Regions from separate parts of the Amycolatopsis sp. MJM2582 genome, predicted to be linked through region 1. Evidence: riboswitches for the same ligand, from Rfam matches in the RefSeq annotation. Region 1 holds a riboswitch; the other holds the start of a gene.
What was found. A riboswitch is a leader RNA that binds a small molecule or an ion and turns the genes downstream of it on or off. The one in region 1 is predicted to bind cobalamin.

Region 1 (7,385 bases):
ATCCACGCGATACTCGACTGCGTCGCGGTGAATCCCGGCGAGATGGCGACCGCGCCGAACGTGCCCTGCGCGGTGCTGGTGGGGTAGTAGATGGTTCCGCCGCCGAAGCCGGTGACGGCCAGGCTCGAAACGGAGGTCTGCGACACCGCGAAGGAGCCGCGCGAGGCTTCGATGCTGCTTTCGGTCGGGTCCGGTCCTCGTTCGTAGGGGTTCTCGGCGGCGTAGGCCGTGGGGGCGACAGTGAGTGCCGCGACGGTGGCCAGTCCACAAAGGATCCGGGTCGTACTACGCATGGTGCCGTCTCCGTTCGCCGTTGAACACAGTCCGTGGTGATGGACTCTGACAAACGGACGGAGGCGCCTGCATCGGTGAAATCGCCGGTCTTGGTCCGCGGTCGCCCCCGCCGGGCCGGTCGCCCGTACGATCGGCGATCGTGAATCCCTCAGCCGAGGACATAGTCCGCGCGGCGGCCCGGTGGATCGATCGCGGCGTCCGCGTCGACACCTCCGCCTTCGCCCAGGATCTGGGTATCTCGCGCAGCACCCTGTTCCGTCGCGTCGGAAACCGGGAAGACCTGCTCGGTGATGCCCTCTACTACCTGTCCGAGCGCACCCTGACGGCCGCCGCGCGCACCTGGGAGCGCGAAGAGGGCGACGTGGTGCGCAACGCGGCCGGCGAACTGCGCTGTCTCGCGATCATGCGGGAGTACCGGTCGGTGCTGGCGGCGAGTACCGGGTTCCGCCGCTTCCTCGACGACGAGCCGGTGCTGGCGATCAGGCTGCTCACCGACCCGGACGGCCGTGTCCAGCCGAGGGTGATCGCCGCGCACGTCGAGCTCCTGCGCCGCGACGTCGACGCGGGCGGCTTCGAGCCCAGCGTCGGGCTGGACAGCCTCTGCTACGCCATCGTGCGGCTGGGGGAGGCGTTCCTGTATTCGGACGTTCTCGCCTCCCGGACCCCCGATCTCGACGCGGCGTCGACGCTGCTCGGAGCACTGGTGGAAGGGCGGGTGCCGAGCAAGACCTTGTGAAACACTTGCGCCTGGTGTTTCATCGAGAGGGATCTCGAGGAGGCGCGGATGCCTGTGTACCCGTTGCGGGGCAGGGACGACCTCTTCGGCGGGCTGCGCTCGGCCGCCGGGCGCGCCGTGCTGATCCGCGGCACGGAGGGGCTGGGCAAGTCGGCCCTGCTCGCCGAGCTGCGCGCCACCCTCGGCGTCCGGCTCGTCGGGGTGCGGGGCCTGCGGGCGGAAAGCACGCTGCCGTACGGCGCCCTGCAGCGGATGTTCGGCGCGCCGGTCTCCAGCGGCGCGGAAGCGCGGGACCGGCTCGGCGCCGTGTCGGCTCCGACGATCTGCTGGGTCGACGACGCGCACTGGGTCGACCAGGAATCCTTGGCGGCGCTGGGTTTCGCCGCCCGGCGGTTGGCGGGCGCGCCGGTCGGGATGGTGCTCGCGTCGCGATCCGGGTCGGACGAGTTCGACTCCGTCGAGCTGCCACCGTTGAGCGAATCCGCCGCCGATCAAGTGCTGCGCGACCGTGGCGTGCCGGCCGGGGTACGCCCGCAGCTGGTCGAACTGGGCGACGGGAATCCCGCCGATCTGGTCGCACTGGCGGCGTCGCTGACGTCCGCGCAGGCGGTCGGACGCGAGCCGGTTTCACCGATCCTGCGGGAGCGCCTGCCTCGGTACACGGCCGAGCTCGAGGCGATGCCGCGCGACGAGCGTCTGCGTTTTCTCGGCACCTGTATGGACTTTTCCGCGCGGAAGGCGACTTGGTACGCGTCGGCGTCACCGGCCGACCGGCGGGCGGCGCACGCGCGGCTCGCCTCGGTCGAGGAGGGGCCGGACGCGCTCTGGCATCGCGCGATGGCGACGGCCACGCCGTCCGAGCCGCTCGCGGACGCGCTCGCCGCGGCACCCGCGATGGATCACGCGGCGGCGGCACGGCATCTCGAACGTGCCGCCGCGCTGACCGCCGATCCAGGCGTGCGGGCGGCCCGGCTGCTGGCGGCGGCGGACGCGGCCTGGCAGGCGGGCAGACCGGGGTGGGCGCGCTTGTTGCTGTCCAGGGTCGAGGCCGAACCGGGCGCGGTCGCGTTGCTGCACGGGGAAATAGAGCTGCGCGACGGCGATCCCGCCGTCGCCACCCACGAACTCGGCACGGCGGCGCGGCTGTTACCCGATCCGGCCGCCGCGCTCCTGCTGGCGGGCGAGGCACGGAGACTCGGCGGCGATCTGGGTGGCTACCGGGCTTTGGCACGGACGGTCCCGGCCGGAGAAGGGCTGGCGTTCGCGCATTTCCGGGGTTTGACGTCGGTTTACGCCGGACGGCACGACGCCGCCGTCGTCCCGCTGGAGGAAGCCGTCGCCAAGGGGATGGCCGACACCGACGTCGCCGGAGCCGTCTGGGCCGCCGAAGCGGCCTTCGCCCGCGGGCATGCCGAACAGGCACACGAGTACGCGGCGGCCGCGGTGAGCCGCGCACGACTCGGCAAACGCCACGCGGAACTGCCGTGGGCGCTGGTCTACCTCGCGCTTTCGGCCATCGCGCTCGACCGGATCCCGTGTGCGCGGGCGGCGTCCCGCGACGGCCTGCGCGCGCCCCACAACCTGCGGATGGAGCACCTGACGCTGCTGGGGCTGGCCGCCGCGCTCCTCGGCGACCGCGCGCCGGAACTGGACGAGGCGGCCGAGGGCATCGCCGAACGCGGCCTCGGCAGGCCCGCCGCCGTCGCCGCGTGGGCGTACGCCTGCCTGGACCTGGCCGAGGACCGGCCCGACGACGCGCTGAGCAGGCTCGAAGATCTCGCTTCGGGCGTCTCCGGCGACCAGCCGGTGATCCGCGTGCTGGCCACACCGCAACTCGTCGAGGCGGCCGTCTGCGCCGGACGTCCCGAACGCGCCCGTGCCGCGCTGGAGGTGTTCGACCGCTGGACCCTGGCCGGGGCGGAACCCTGCTGGCTCGCGTTGAGCCACCGCTGTCACGCGCTGATGGCGTCGGATCCCGGTGTGGCGGAACGACATTTCCAGTCGGCCATCGAGGCGCATCGGCGGGCGGGCGGCGCGGTGGAACTCGCCAGGACCAGGTTCGCGTACGCCACCTTGCTGCGACGGCATCGCCGGACCCGTGACGCCCGCGACCAGTTCCGCGATGCCTTGCGCGGCTTCGAAAACGTCGGCGCGACCCGGTTCGCCGAACGGGCCCGAGCCGGGTTGCGGGCGGCGGGCGAGACCGTCGACGCTCCGCACCGATCGCTCGCCGGCCTCACGCCGCAGCAGGACGCCATCACCCGCCTGGTGGCGGCGGGGGAGACGAACAAGGAGATCGCGCGGCGGCTGGTGATCAGCCACCGGACGGTGGACCACCACCTGCGGAACATCTTCACCGCACTGGGAGTGCGGTCCCGCGTGGAACTCGCGCGCCGCGTCGCCGCCGGCGAGTGACGCTGCCCGTGACTCGCGTGCTCAGAGGCGCGACTCGCGTGATTGGAGCCGGAACTCGCGAGTTCCGCCTTCAATCACGCGAAATACGTCCCTGATCACGGGAGTCACGCCTTCGCACACGCCGCGCCATATGTGCCCAGTCCGTGAAGGCCTCCTTGAGAGACCCAGGAGGGTGGCGCGTTGTGCCGGCTGGGGCTTGGTGTCCACAGTGGTCACTTTCCGGGCAGCATGCGCCTGCTTTGTGTCGGTAAGTCCGGTTTCGTGGGGAGTCGTGAGTGGTAAAGAGGGTTAGAACGACCATTGCCACTCACGACCCCCGGACGAAACTGCGCAAAGCGGACACTCTAATCGCAGTGAGCGTCCTTTTTGGACAGGCTGAGGGAGGCGCGCCCCCCTGACGAGCTCACGTCACGGGCAGGCGAGGACCGGTGCCTGCGGACGGCCACCGCCGTGCAGGTCGCTCAGCGGAACCCTGGCCAGACCGAGGATCGCCTGCGCGGTCGCGCGCGGGGCGGTCGCCGGGTTCAGACCGGTGGCGTCGTAGGCGATCGCGCCGCGATCCGCCTCGGCGCCGGCGCAGCCGGTCTGCAGCGAGCGCAGGAATTCCCGCGCCTTGGCCGCGGCGGCGGGACGGTGACTGGCCAGCGCTTCCGCGGCGAGGCCGGTGCTGTTGGCGTTGGGCGCGTTCGTGCCGAAGCCGAAGCCGCCGTTCGCGTGCTGCTTCGTGACCAGCCACGAGATGCCCTCGCGGGCGTTCACCGGGTCACCGGTGGCACGCAAGGCCTGGACGACCGTCGCGGTCGCGTCGACGTCGCTCGTGCACGTCGCTTCGCCGAAGTTCTGCGGGAAACCGCCGTCCGCGCACTGGGTGCCCGCGAGGAACGTCACGGCCGACGCCGGGGCGCCGCCAGGGGTGCGGTCCAGTGCCAGCAGGGCGAGCGACTGCGAAAGGGCATTGGAGTAGTCGCCGTACTCGGATCGGTCGGAGAACCGGCCGGACGGTGTGAGCAGCGAAAGCAGGCCCGCCTTCAGGTCGACGCCGCCGAACGACGCCGGGTCCTTGCCCCGGATCTGCGCGGCCAGCATCAGTTTGGCGTGCGCGCCCGCGTAGGCCTCGGTGCCGCTCCCGACGTAGCCGGTGGTGATCTCCGGCTTCGCGAGCCAGGCGATCGCCTTGCCCGCGTTCGTGTCCGACACGCCGGCCGCGGCGAACGCGAAGATCGCGTCGATCGTCAGGCCCTGATCGGGGAACTTCTGGCCGCCGAAGTCGGCCTCGAACCGTTCGCCGTCGGTCATCTGCCTGGCGAGCCAGCCCGCGGCGGCGTCGGTCTTGTTGTGGGTGGCCGCGGCCGCCGCCGGAGCGGTGACCAGCCCGATGCCGCACAGCAGCGCGACAGCGAAAACCAAACGTCTCATGAGAACCCTTTCCCGCATTTCCACGACAGGAGTCGGTGACATCGCGCGACGTGGGTGACCGGGCTCGCCTGGAAGGCATACCGTTGCGGGACAGCGCCGGACTCTCACCGGACTTCCCCCACGACCGCGCGAGAAGACTCTCACCCCGGTCGGGTGCGGGATACCGCCGGGTGCCGATGTGATCCTGGCAACCGACCTGGTCAGCGGTACCTGCCTGAGGTGAACGGGTGTTAACCTCGGCTGGCTCGACAACAGAACACCGCCGCCCGTGACGGGGAAGCCGGTCGAAATCCGGCGCTGTCGCGCAACCGTGGGCCCTTCGCAGGGCGAGCCGGGATACCGAACGGGCGGACGAACGAACCACTGTCGCGATAAACAGGGGTGACTGCGGCGTCCCGCCTTGTCCTCCGCCATGCCGCAAGGAGGAGTCATGCGCCGCGGGTACCTGGCCGCGTCGGCGTTCGCCGTCATCGTCGCCATGATCGCCGCACCGCTCAGCGGGACGGCGACGGCGGCGAACGATCCCGGTGCCGCGAAGGCGAATGCCCGCTGGCTCGCGACGAAGCTGAAGCCGGACGGCACACTCGACAACCCCAGCGGCGGCTCACTGCCCGACCACGGCCTGATGCTCGACGTGCTCTTCGCGCTGTACGCCGCGGGCGAAGGCGCGCGGGCCGAGCCGATCGTGAAGTTCCTCGACGACCAGGGCCACGCCACCGACTACTTCACCTGGGACGGGCTCGCTCCCGGCGCGGGCTACGACCAGATCATCGTCGGCGGTGCTGTGGCGAAGACGCTGGTCGCCGCCCAGGTGTCCGGCCGGAATCCCCGGGCCTTCGACGGCTACGACCTGGTCGCCGAAACCCATGCGGCCATCATGCGCAAGGGCCCCGACAAGGGCCGGGTCAGCGATTACGCCAAGGATCCCGCTCTCGCCGACGCGGTCAGCAACAACGCGAACATGTTCGGCCAGGCGCTCGGCGTGATCGGGCTCGCCGTGGCGGGAGAGAACGACCGGATCGCCATCGACAGGCTGTTGACCCAGCAGTGTTCCGAGGGCTACTTCCGCGTCCTCTTCTCCTACATCCCGACCAAGGAGACCGGCGACCACGTCACCCCGGACGGCCGCAAGGTCTCGACCTGCGAAGAGGGCAAACCGCTCGGCCTTTCCCCGACCGACGGTGACGCCACCGGGCTCGCCCTTTCGGCGATGCTGGCCGCGAAGAAGGCGGGCGCTGCAGGCCTCGACGCCCCGATCGCCAAGACCGTCTCCTGGCTCAAGGCGAACCAGACACCCGGCGGCGGCTGGGGTGGCGGCGTCGGCACCGAAGCGCCGAACACCAACAGCACCGGCCTGATCGTCCAGGCGCTCGCCGACGCCGGTGGCGCGGACGCGGCGGTGGACAAAGGCGTGCGGTACCTCAAATCCGCGCAGGCGAACGCCGCGTCCGACGCCGGGAACAAGCTCGCGGGCGAACTCGGCGCCATCGCCTACGACCCGGTTTCCTACGAGGCCGCGCGTTCCTCCGGCATCAGCGGCGTCGACACCTGGATCCGCGCGAGTGCCCAGGCTTCGCTCGGGTTGTCACAGATCGGTTTCCACTCGCTCGCGAAGGGCGAAGTCCTGCCGCCGGCCACCGGCGTCCCGGAAACCCCGGCTCCTGTGACGCAGCCGCACAAGCCGGAGAGCACACCGCCGAAACCCAAGAAATTCGTCACGCCCAGGGCGTCCACCGGCGCCCGGGTGTCGACGGTGGCGGCGACCCCCGCCCCGGCCACCGCGCCCCCGGCCGTCCGCCTCGGGGCCTACCTGACGAACCGGCTCGTCGGCGGCGACCACGTCGAGGTCACCGAGGACGGCAAGACCTACGTCGACTACGACGCCACCGCCGACGTGGTGCTGGCCTTGCGGGCGTTGGACCAGCAGCCGGACGCGGTCGCCCGCGCTTCGCAGTTCCTGCTGAAGCCGGAAGCCGTGCAGGCCTACGCCCACGGAGCGCCGTATGAACAGGGCGAGGCGTCGTACGCCGAACCGCTCGCGAAACTCGTGCTGGTCGCCGAATTCGCGAAGTCGGACGTCGCCGGGCCCTTGCGCGCCGATCTGCTGAAACTGCGCGGTGCCGACGGGGAGTTCACCGACACCGGATCGTTCGCCGACGCCGATCGGACGGTCGAGCGGCACGTTTGGGCGGTGCTCGCCACCGCCGCCGATCCCGGCCCCGCGGTCGAACTGCTCCTTTCCCGCCAATGCGCGGACGGGACCTTCCCGAAGCACCTCGACATCGCGGAGTGCGGTTCCGGCGACCTCGCCGCGACGGCCGCCGCGGTCACCGCGCTGGTCGCCCGTCCGCACACGGACGCCGCGCCGCCGACCAAGCGGCCGGACGGCTGGACCGAGCGGCGCGTGTCGGCGTTCGTCTCCGCCGTGGACGCGCTCGGCGTCCGGCCCACCGGCGAGGGCCTGGTGACCGGAGAAGGCGGCGAGGTGGACATCGCGCTCAGCGCGACCGTCGCCGCCGCGCGG
Region 2 (7,385 bases), on a different contig from region 1:
GGGAGATCGGTCAGGGTCACGTCGCCCCAGAGCGGGCCTTCCTCGCTGTGGGCCAGCAGCAGGCGTTCCTGCTGGGTCGGCTGGCCGTGCGTCATGAGTTGCGCGAGCGCGTTCCGCAGGCGGGCGACGTCGTGTTCGGCGGAGCCGAGGTCGGGGATCTCCCGGCCGCGCAGCGAGGCGGGACGACAGCCGAGGAGACGGCCGAGCGCGGCGTTCGCCTCCACGATGGTGCCGTTGGCGTCGGCGAGGGCGATCCCGATGGGAGAGGCGGAGTAGAGCTTGGAGAAGCGCAGCAGCGCCGGCTGATGATCGGGCTCGGCACGGACGGCGTCCTCGGCGACGCCGAGCAGGAACTGTTCGAGTTGCTCCTTGGGAAGCGATACTCCTTTAGTGTCAGCGAGCGTCTCGGCCCATCTCCGGGCCACGTCCACCAACCCTGGCGCGGAACCAGGTTCGGGCACACTTCACCTCTTCATGCGCGGTTGATGGCCAGCTCAGACCGGGTGTCCGAGCCCACGGACCCACACTAGGTATGAGCCGACCGGGTGTAGTGCCACGGCACCATGCGCGATCCGGGGTGTCTACCGGCTGAAAGGGTGATCGCTGCTACACGAGTGGTGACCGGAAGTTACCAAGAGTGCTCGATCGTGGACATGGGTTCACCGAGGCGTCAGGTGGATCGGCAGGCCGTCCGCCGGCACGGGCAGCGACACGTAATCCCAACGCGCGGTGTAGCCCTCCGGGACCGACCAGCGATACGCCCGCAGCATCTCGTGCAGCAGCGCCTTCACCTCGAACGTCCCGAAATGCAGGCCGATGCATTTGTGCGCTCCACCGCCGAACGGCATCCACGCGTAGCGATGCGACTTGTCCTCGCGGCGGTCCTCGCCGAAGCGGTCCGGGTCGAACCGCATCGGATCCGTCCAGTGCTCCGGGGAGAAATGGTTGACGGTCGGGGAAATCCCGACGAGTGTCCCTTCGGGAATGAAATGCCCGAGAACCTCGGTGTCCTTCACGGTCTTCCTGGTCAGGGAAGGAACCGGGGCCACCAGGCGCAGGGCTTCCTTGATCACCAGGTCCAGCGTCGTCAGGGTCTCCAGCGCTTCGATGTCCGGCACGTCGTCGCCGAGCGCGAGCGACTCCCGGCGCGCGCGTTCCTGCCACTCCGGATGCTTGGCGAGGTGGTAGACGGCGGCGGCGCTGGTGATCGTCGACGTGTCGTGCGCGGCCATCATCAGGAAGATCATGTGGTTGACGACGTCGGCGTCGGTGAAGCGGTCGCCGTCCTCGGTGGTGGCGTGGCACAACGCGGTGAAGAGGTCGTCGCCGTCGCTCGCCCGTTTCGCCGGCAGGTTCGCCGAGAAGTAGCGTTCGAGGACCTTGCGGCCGTGCAGGCCCGCCGCCCAGCGGCCGCCGGGGACGGGGAACCGCACGATGGCCGTGCCCGCGCGCACGGAGTTCACGAACGCGCGGTTGATCGCGGCCGCGTCGTCGCCGGAACTCATCCCCATGAACACGCGGGTCGCGACGTCGAGCGTGAGTTGCTTGAGGGACCAGTAGATCCGCGGGTTCGGCCGGTCGGCCCACGCGGCGATGCCGTCGCGCAGGGCCGGGCCCATCTGGTCGACGTAACCGGTGAGCCGTTGCCGGGTGAAGGCCGCCTGCATGATCCGGCGGTGCAGATGGTGCTCGCCGAAGTCGAGCAGCATCAGGCCGCGGTCGAAGAACTGCTCGATGAAGAACTTCCAGCCCTCCTGGGAGAAGGCCTTGTCCTTGTTCACCAACGCGATCTGGGTGGCCTCCGGGCCGGTGAGCGCGACGATGCGGCGGCCGAACGCGCCCATCCACGACACCGGTCCGTAGGTCTCGTAGCGTTTGAGGCCGAATTCGATGCCGAAGCGCATGAAGTCCAGCGCGTGCCCGATCACCGGCGGCCCCTCGTCGCCGAGGACGGGTTTGAGGCCCGGCGGGGCGGGCGCGAGTTCGCGGACCGGCCAGGTCGCGCCGAGCCAGCGCTGGTCGACCGAACGCGGCAGGGGGATCGAGGTGAGCGGCGGAACCCGCTCGCGCAGCGCCCCGGTGACCTTTTCGACGGCGTTCGCCATGGTGACCATCTCCCCGCTGAGACCGGTTACCGCTCCACCATCGCACCCTTATTGACGCGTTGACAATACCTCGATGGAAGTTCCGTGAAGGCCTCCTTGAGGGACCCAGGGGCCCTCAAGGAGGCCTTCACGGACCGGTCAGGCCAGTTCGGAGCGGACCGTGTGCGCGGCCGTGACGAGGTTCCGCAGGGCCGGTTCGACCTCGGCGTAGCCGCGGGTCTTCAGGCCGCAGTCCGGGTTGACCCAGATCCGCTCCGCGGGCACGGCGCCGACGGCGGTCCGCAGCAGGCCGCTGACCTCGTCCACGCCGGGGACACGCGGCGAGTGGATGTCGTAGACACCCGGCCCGACGCCGCGGCCGAAGCCCGCCGCGCCGAGATCGGTGACGACCTCCATCTTCGACCGCGCGGCCTCGATGCTGGTGACGTCGGCGTCGAGCGCGTCGATCGCCTTGACCACCTCACCGAATTCCGAATAGCACATATGCGTGTGGATCTGAGTGGCGTCGTCGATCCCGGAAGTCGCCAGCCGGAACGACGAAACCGCCCACGCGAAGTACGCCTCGTGCGCCGCCGCGCGCAGGGGGAGCAGCTCCCGCAACGCCGGCTCGTCCACCTGGATGACGCGGATGCCCGCCTGCTGCAGGTCGTGCACCTCGTCGCGGATGGCCAGCGCCACCTGACGGGCGGTCTCGCCCAGCGGCTGATCGTCGCGGACGAACGACCACGCCAGGATCGTCACCGGTCCGGTCAGCATGCCCTTGACGGGTTTGCCGGTCAGCCCCTGCGCGTAGCGCGCCCACTCGACGGTCATCGGCTCCGGACGCGAGACGTCGCCGTACAGGATCGGCGGCCGGACGCACCGCGAACCGTAGGACTGCACCCAGCCGAAGTCGGTGGCCGCGAACCCGGCCAGCCGCTCGGCGAAGTACTGCACCATGTCGTTGCGTTCGGGCTCACCGTGCACCAGCACGTCGAGGCCGAGGTCCTCCTGCAGCCGGACGACGCGCTCGATCTCGGCCTTCATCGCGGCTTCGTAGCCCGCGTCGTCCAGCGAACCCGCCTTGTGCGCCGCCCGCGCCTTCCGGACTTCGGTGGTCTGCGGGAAGGAGCCGATCGTCGTACTCGGCAACGGCGGCAGCTTCAACGCGGCCTGCTGAGCGGCCGCGCGCCGGGCGTAGGGGGAGCGGACGGTGTCCTCCGGCCGCAGCGCCTCCAGCCGGGCACGGACCCCGCTGTCGGCCAGATCGGCCGCCGTCGCGCGATCCGCAGCGGCGGCGCGGGCGGCGGAGAGGTCGACACCCTCTTCCTTCAACGCGCGCCCGAGCAGGACGACCTCGTCGACCTTCTGCCTGGCGAAAGCGAGCCAGCCCTTCAGCCGCGGGTGAAGCCCGTCCTCCCGTTCGACGTCGTAGGGCACGTGCAGCAGCGAACAGGACGTCGACACGCTGACCGACTTCGCGGTGCCCAGCAACGTCGCCGCCCGGCTGAGCGCGCGGGTCGGATCCGTGCGCCAGACGTTGCGCCCGTCCACGACACCGGCCAGGACCTCCTTGTCCCGCAAGGCGGGCTCGGAGGCGACGGCGTCCACAAAGGACTCATCGGAGACGAGATCGACGGCGATGGCGTCGATCGGGGAGCGGGCGAGTACGCCGAGTCCGCGGCCGAGCCCGCCGAAGTACCCGGCGACCAGGATCTTCGGCCGCGCGGTCTCCTTCGCGAGCCGGTGGTAGGCGCGGATGAGCGCGTTGAGCTCCCGTTCGCTGCGGTCCGCGGCGAAGGCGGGCTCGTCGAACTGGACCCACTCGACGCCTTCGTCGTGCAGACGGCGAAGTAGTTCGACGTAGCCGTCGAGAAGGTTGTCGAGCAGCTCCAGCGGGCGGAAGCCCTCCGGAGCCGTCTCGGCCGGCTTCGCGAGCAGCAGGAACGTCACCGGGCCCACCAGCACCGGCCGGGTCTCGACGCCGATCGCGCGGGCTTCGCGGTACTCGTCGAGCGGTTTGGTGCCGGTGAGCGAGAACGTCGTTTCCGGGCCGAGTTCGGGGACGATGTAGTGGTAGTTCGTGTCGAACCACTTCGTCATCTCCATCGCCGGCGCGTCCTGCACCCCGCGCGCGGCGGCGAAGTAGGTGTCGAGCGGCGAGAGGCCGAGCGTGGTGAAGCGCTCCGGCAGCGCTCCGAACAGCTCCGTGGTGTCGAGCACCTGGTCGTAATGGGAGAACGTGTTGGAGGGGACGGAATCCAGTCCCGCGTCCTTGAGTTCCCGCCAGGCGCGGGTGCGCAGCGCGCGGCCGGTGCCGAGCAGTTCGGCTTCGCCGATCTTGCCCGCCCAGTAGCGTTCGAGCGAACGCTTGAGTTCCCGGTCCGGTCCGATCCGGGGGTAGCCCAGCACTGTCGTGCCGATTTCGGTCACAGCTCTCTCCTCGCGAGCTTGTCGTCGGAGCCCGGAGCGCGCAGGAGTGACCGCCGTTCGGTCGTGCCCATCCCACGAGGCCCGGACTCACGCACGCCGTCGGCGCGCGTACCACGGGCAGGTCTTCGGACTCGTGGGCGACTCGCTCGCTCCTACCGGCCGTCGCTTCCCGGGGCGCCATGTCCCAGTGCTTTACCGTGTCTCGCACGGTGACGGCTTTCGTTCCCACATACCGCTGCGGGGCAGTCCCGGATTCGCACCGGGTTCCCTGTTACCTCGACCGGCCTGGGAGGCCGGGCGAACCAGTAGCACTCCGGAGCGTACCGAATCCGCGTCTCGCGTGACTGGAGGCGTAACTCACGTGATCAGAGGGACGACTCGCGTGATTGAACGGCGAACTCGCGTGTCTGGAGACGGAACACGCCGGGCGGAGGCCGCCCGGCGTGTCGTCCGTCTGGTCACGCGACTTCGCCGTTCAATCACGCGAGTTACGTGTCTGATCACGCGAGTTACGAGTTCGGGATCAGTCCCAGTCGAGGGCTCCGCCCGACTGGTACTCGATGACGCGGGTCTCGAAGAAGTTCTTCTCCTTCTTGAGGTCCATCGCCTCCGACATCCACGGGAACGGGTTCTCGGTCTCGCCGAAGATCGGCGCGAGGCCGATCTGCTGCGCCCGCCGGTCGGTGATGAAGTGCATGTACTGCTCGATCAGCTCGGCCGAGAGCCCGAGCATGCCGCGCGGCATGGTGTCGCGGGCGTAGGCGACCTCGAGTTCGCACGCCTCGGTCAGCATCGTCCGGATCTCCGCCTGGAACTCCTCGGTCCACAGGTGCGGGTTCTCGATCTTGATCTGGTTGATGCAGTCGATGCCGAAGTTCAGGTGGATCGACTCGTCGCGCAGGATGTACTGGTACTGCTCGGCGATACCGATCATCTTGTTCCGGCGGCCGAGCGAGAGGATCTGCGCGAAACCGGTGTAGAACCACATGCCCTCGAAGATCACGTAGAACGCGACGAGGTCACGCAGGAAGTTCTGGTCGGCTTCCGGGGTGCCGGTCTCGAAGTCCGGGTTCTCCAGGTTCTGCGTGTACTTCAGCGCCCACGCGTCCTTGTCCGAAATGGACGGGACCTCGCGGTACATGTTGAACAGCTCGCCCTCGACCAGGCCGAGGCTTTCGCAGATGTACTGGAAGGTGTGCGTGTGCACGGCCTCTTCGAACGCCTGGCGCAGCAGGTACTGGCGGCATTCGGGGTTGGTGATCTGCCGGTACACCGCGAGCACGATGTTGTTGGCCACCAGCGATTCCGCGGTGGCGAAGAAGCCGAGGTTGCGCTTGAGCATGGTGCGCTCGTCCTCGGTGAGGCCGTCGGGCGACTTCCACAGCGCGATGTCGGCCTGCATGGCGACCTCGGTCGGCATCCAGTGGTTGTTGCAGCCGGCGAGGTACTTCTCCCACGCCCAGGTGTACTTCATCGGCAGCAGCTGGTTGACGTCGGCGCGGGCGTTGATCATCCGCTTGTCGTCGACGTTGATGCGGGCGGCGCCGACTTCGATCTCACCGAGGCCCGTGGCGTCGGCGGAGGCGTCAAAGGTGGTCATGGAGGCTCACTTCACGAGTCGGGGGTCGTGAGTGGCGATTCGGGTTAGAACCCGAATCGCCACTCACGACGATGTCTTACTGGCAGGCTTCGCAGTCGGGGTCGTCGATCCGGCAGGCGGCGCCTTCGGTGGCGACGAAGTCGACGTCCGAGACCTTCGGCATCTCCTTCGGCTCCGGCTTGGCGGCGGGAACCGCGGCCGGGACCGAGGCCGCCGGGACCGCGGCGGCCGGCGACGGCGACACCGCGGCGGAAGCCGACGGCGCGGGCGAAGCGGCGGGAGCCGGGGCGGCGGCGGGCTTCGGCGAAGCGGGTGCGGCGGGGGCCGGGGTGGCCGAAACCGCGTTCAGCTTGCCGTCGGTGCCGCGCAGGGTGCTCTTCTCCACGTGCGTCGCGGACCGGGCCCGCAGGTAGTACGTGGTCTTGAGGCCCTTGTGCCAGGCGTAGCGGTACAGCTCGTCGAGCTTGCGGCCGCTGGGCGCCGCGATGTACAGGTTCAGCGACTGGGCCTGGTCGATCCACTTCTGGCGCCGCGAACCGGCGTCCACCAGCCACTTGGACTCGATCTCGAACGCGGTCGCGTACAGCGCCTTCAGGTCGTCCGGCACGCGGTCGATCTGGCCGAGGCTGCCGTCGAAGTACTTCAGGTCCGACACCATGACCTCGTCCCACAGCCCGCGCTCCTTGAGCGAGCGGACCAGGTGCGGGTTCACCACGGTGAAGTCGCCGGACATGTTCGACTTGACGAACAGGTTCTGGAACAGCGGCTCGATCGACTGCCCGACGCCGCAGATGTTGGAGATCGTCGCGGTCGGCGCGATCGCCATCACGTTGGAGTTGCGCATGCCGACGGTCTTGACCCGCTCACGCAGCGGCGCCCAGTCCAAAGTGGACGAGGTGTCGACGTCGAGCGCGTCGCCCTGGCGCGCGTCGATCAAGAGCTGCATCGAGTCGATCGGCAGGATTCCCTTGCTCCACAAGGAACCCTCGAACGTCTGGTACTGGCCGCGCTCCTCCGCGAGGTCGGTCGACGCCGAGATCGCGTAGTAGCTGATGTGCTCCATGCTGGTGTCCGCGAACTGCACGGCCTCGTCCGAGGACAGCGGGACACCGATCTCGAACAGCGCGTCCTGGAAGCCCATCAGGCCCAGCCCGATCGGGCGGTGGCGCAGGTTGGAGCGGCGCGCCTCCGGGATCGTGTAGAAGTTGATGTCGATCACGTTGTCGAGCATGCGGACCGCGGTGCGCACGGTCTTCTCGAGGCGCTTG

Region 2: another riboswitch for cobalamin. It lies ahead of metE (5-methyltetrahydropteroyltriglutamate--homocysteine S-methyltransferase); the one in region 1 lies ahead of ED92_RS33750 (prenyltransferase/squalene oxidase repeat-containing protein).

What each region holds. Positions count from the first base shown of each region.
Region 1 covers NZ_JPLW01000006.1:581,891-589,275, forward strand. Annotated here, with positions in the region: gene ED92_RS33735 (serine aminopeptidase domain-containing protein) at 1-293, opposite strand, end outside; gene ED92_RS33740 (QsdR family transcriptional regulator) at 434-1,030, shown strand; gene ED92_RS33745 (LuxR family transcriptional regulator) at 1,079-3,445, shown strand; gene ED92_RS33750 (prenyltransferase/squalene oxidase repeat-containing protein) at 3,854-4,861, opposite strand; cobalamin riboswitch at 4,893-5,024, opposite strand; cobalamin riboswitch at 5,136-5,202, shown strand; gene ED92_RS33755 (hypothetical protein) at 5,292-7,385, shown strand, end outside.
Region 2 covers NZ_JPLW01000005.1:414,937-422,321, forward strand. Annotated here, with positions in the region: gene ED92_RS29780 (bifunctional diguanylate cyclase/phosphodiesterase) at 1-425, opposite strand, end outside; gene ED92_RS29785 (cytochrome P450) at 660-2,105, opposite strand; gene metE (5-methyltetrahydropteroyltriglutamate--homocysteine S-methyltransferase) at 2,244-4,517, opposite strand; cobalamin riboswitch at 4,616-4,839, opposite strand; gene ED92_RS29795 (ribonucleotide-diphosphate reductase subunit beta) at 5,041-6,117, opposite strand; gene ED92_RS29800 (ribonucleoside-diphosphate reductase subunit alpha) at 6,194-7,385, opposite strand, start outside.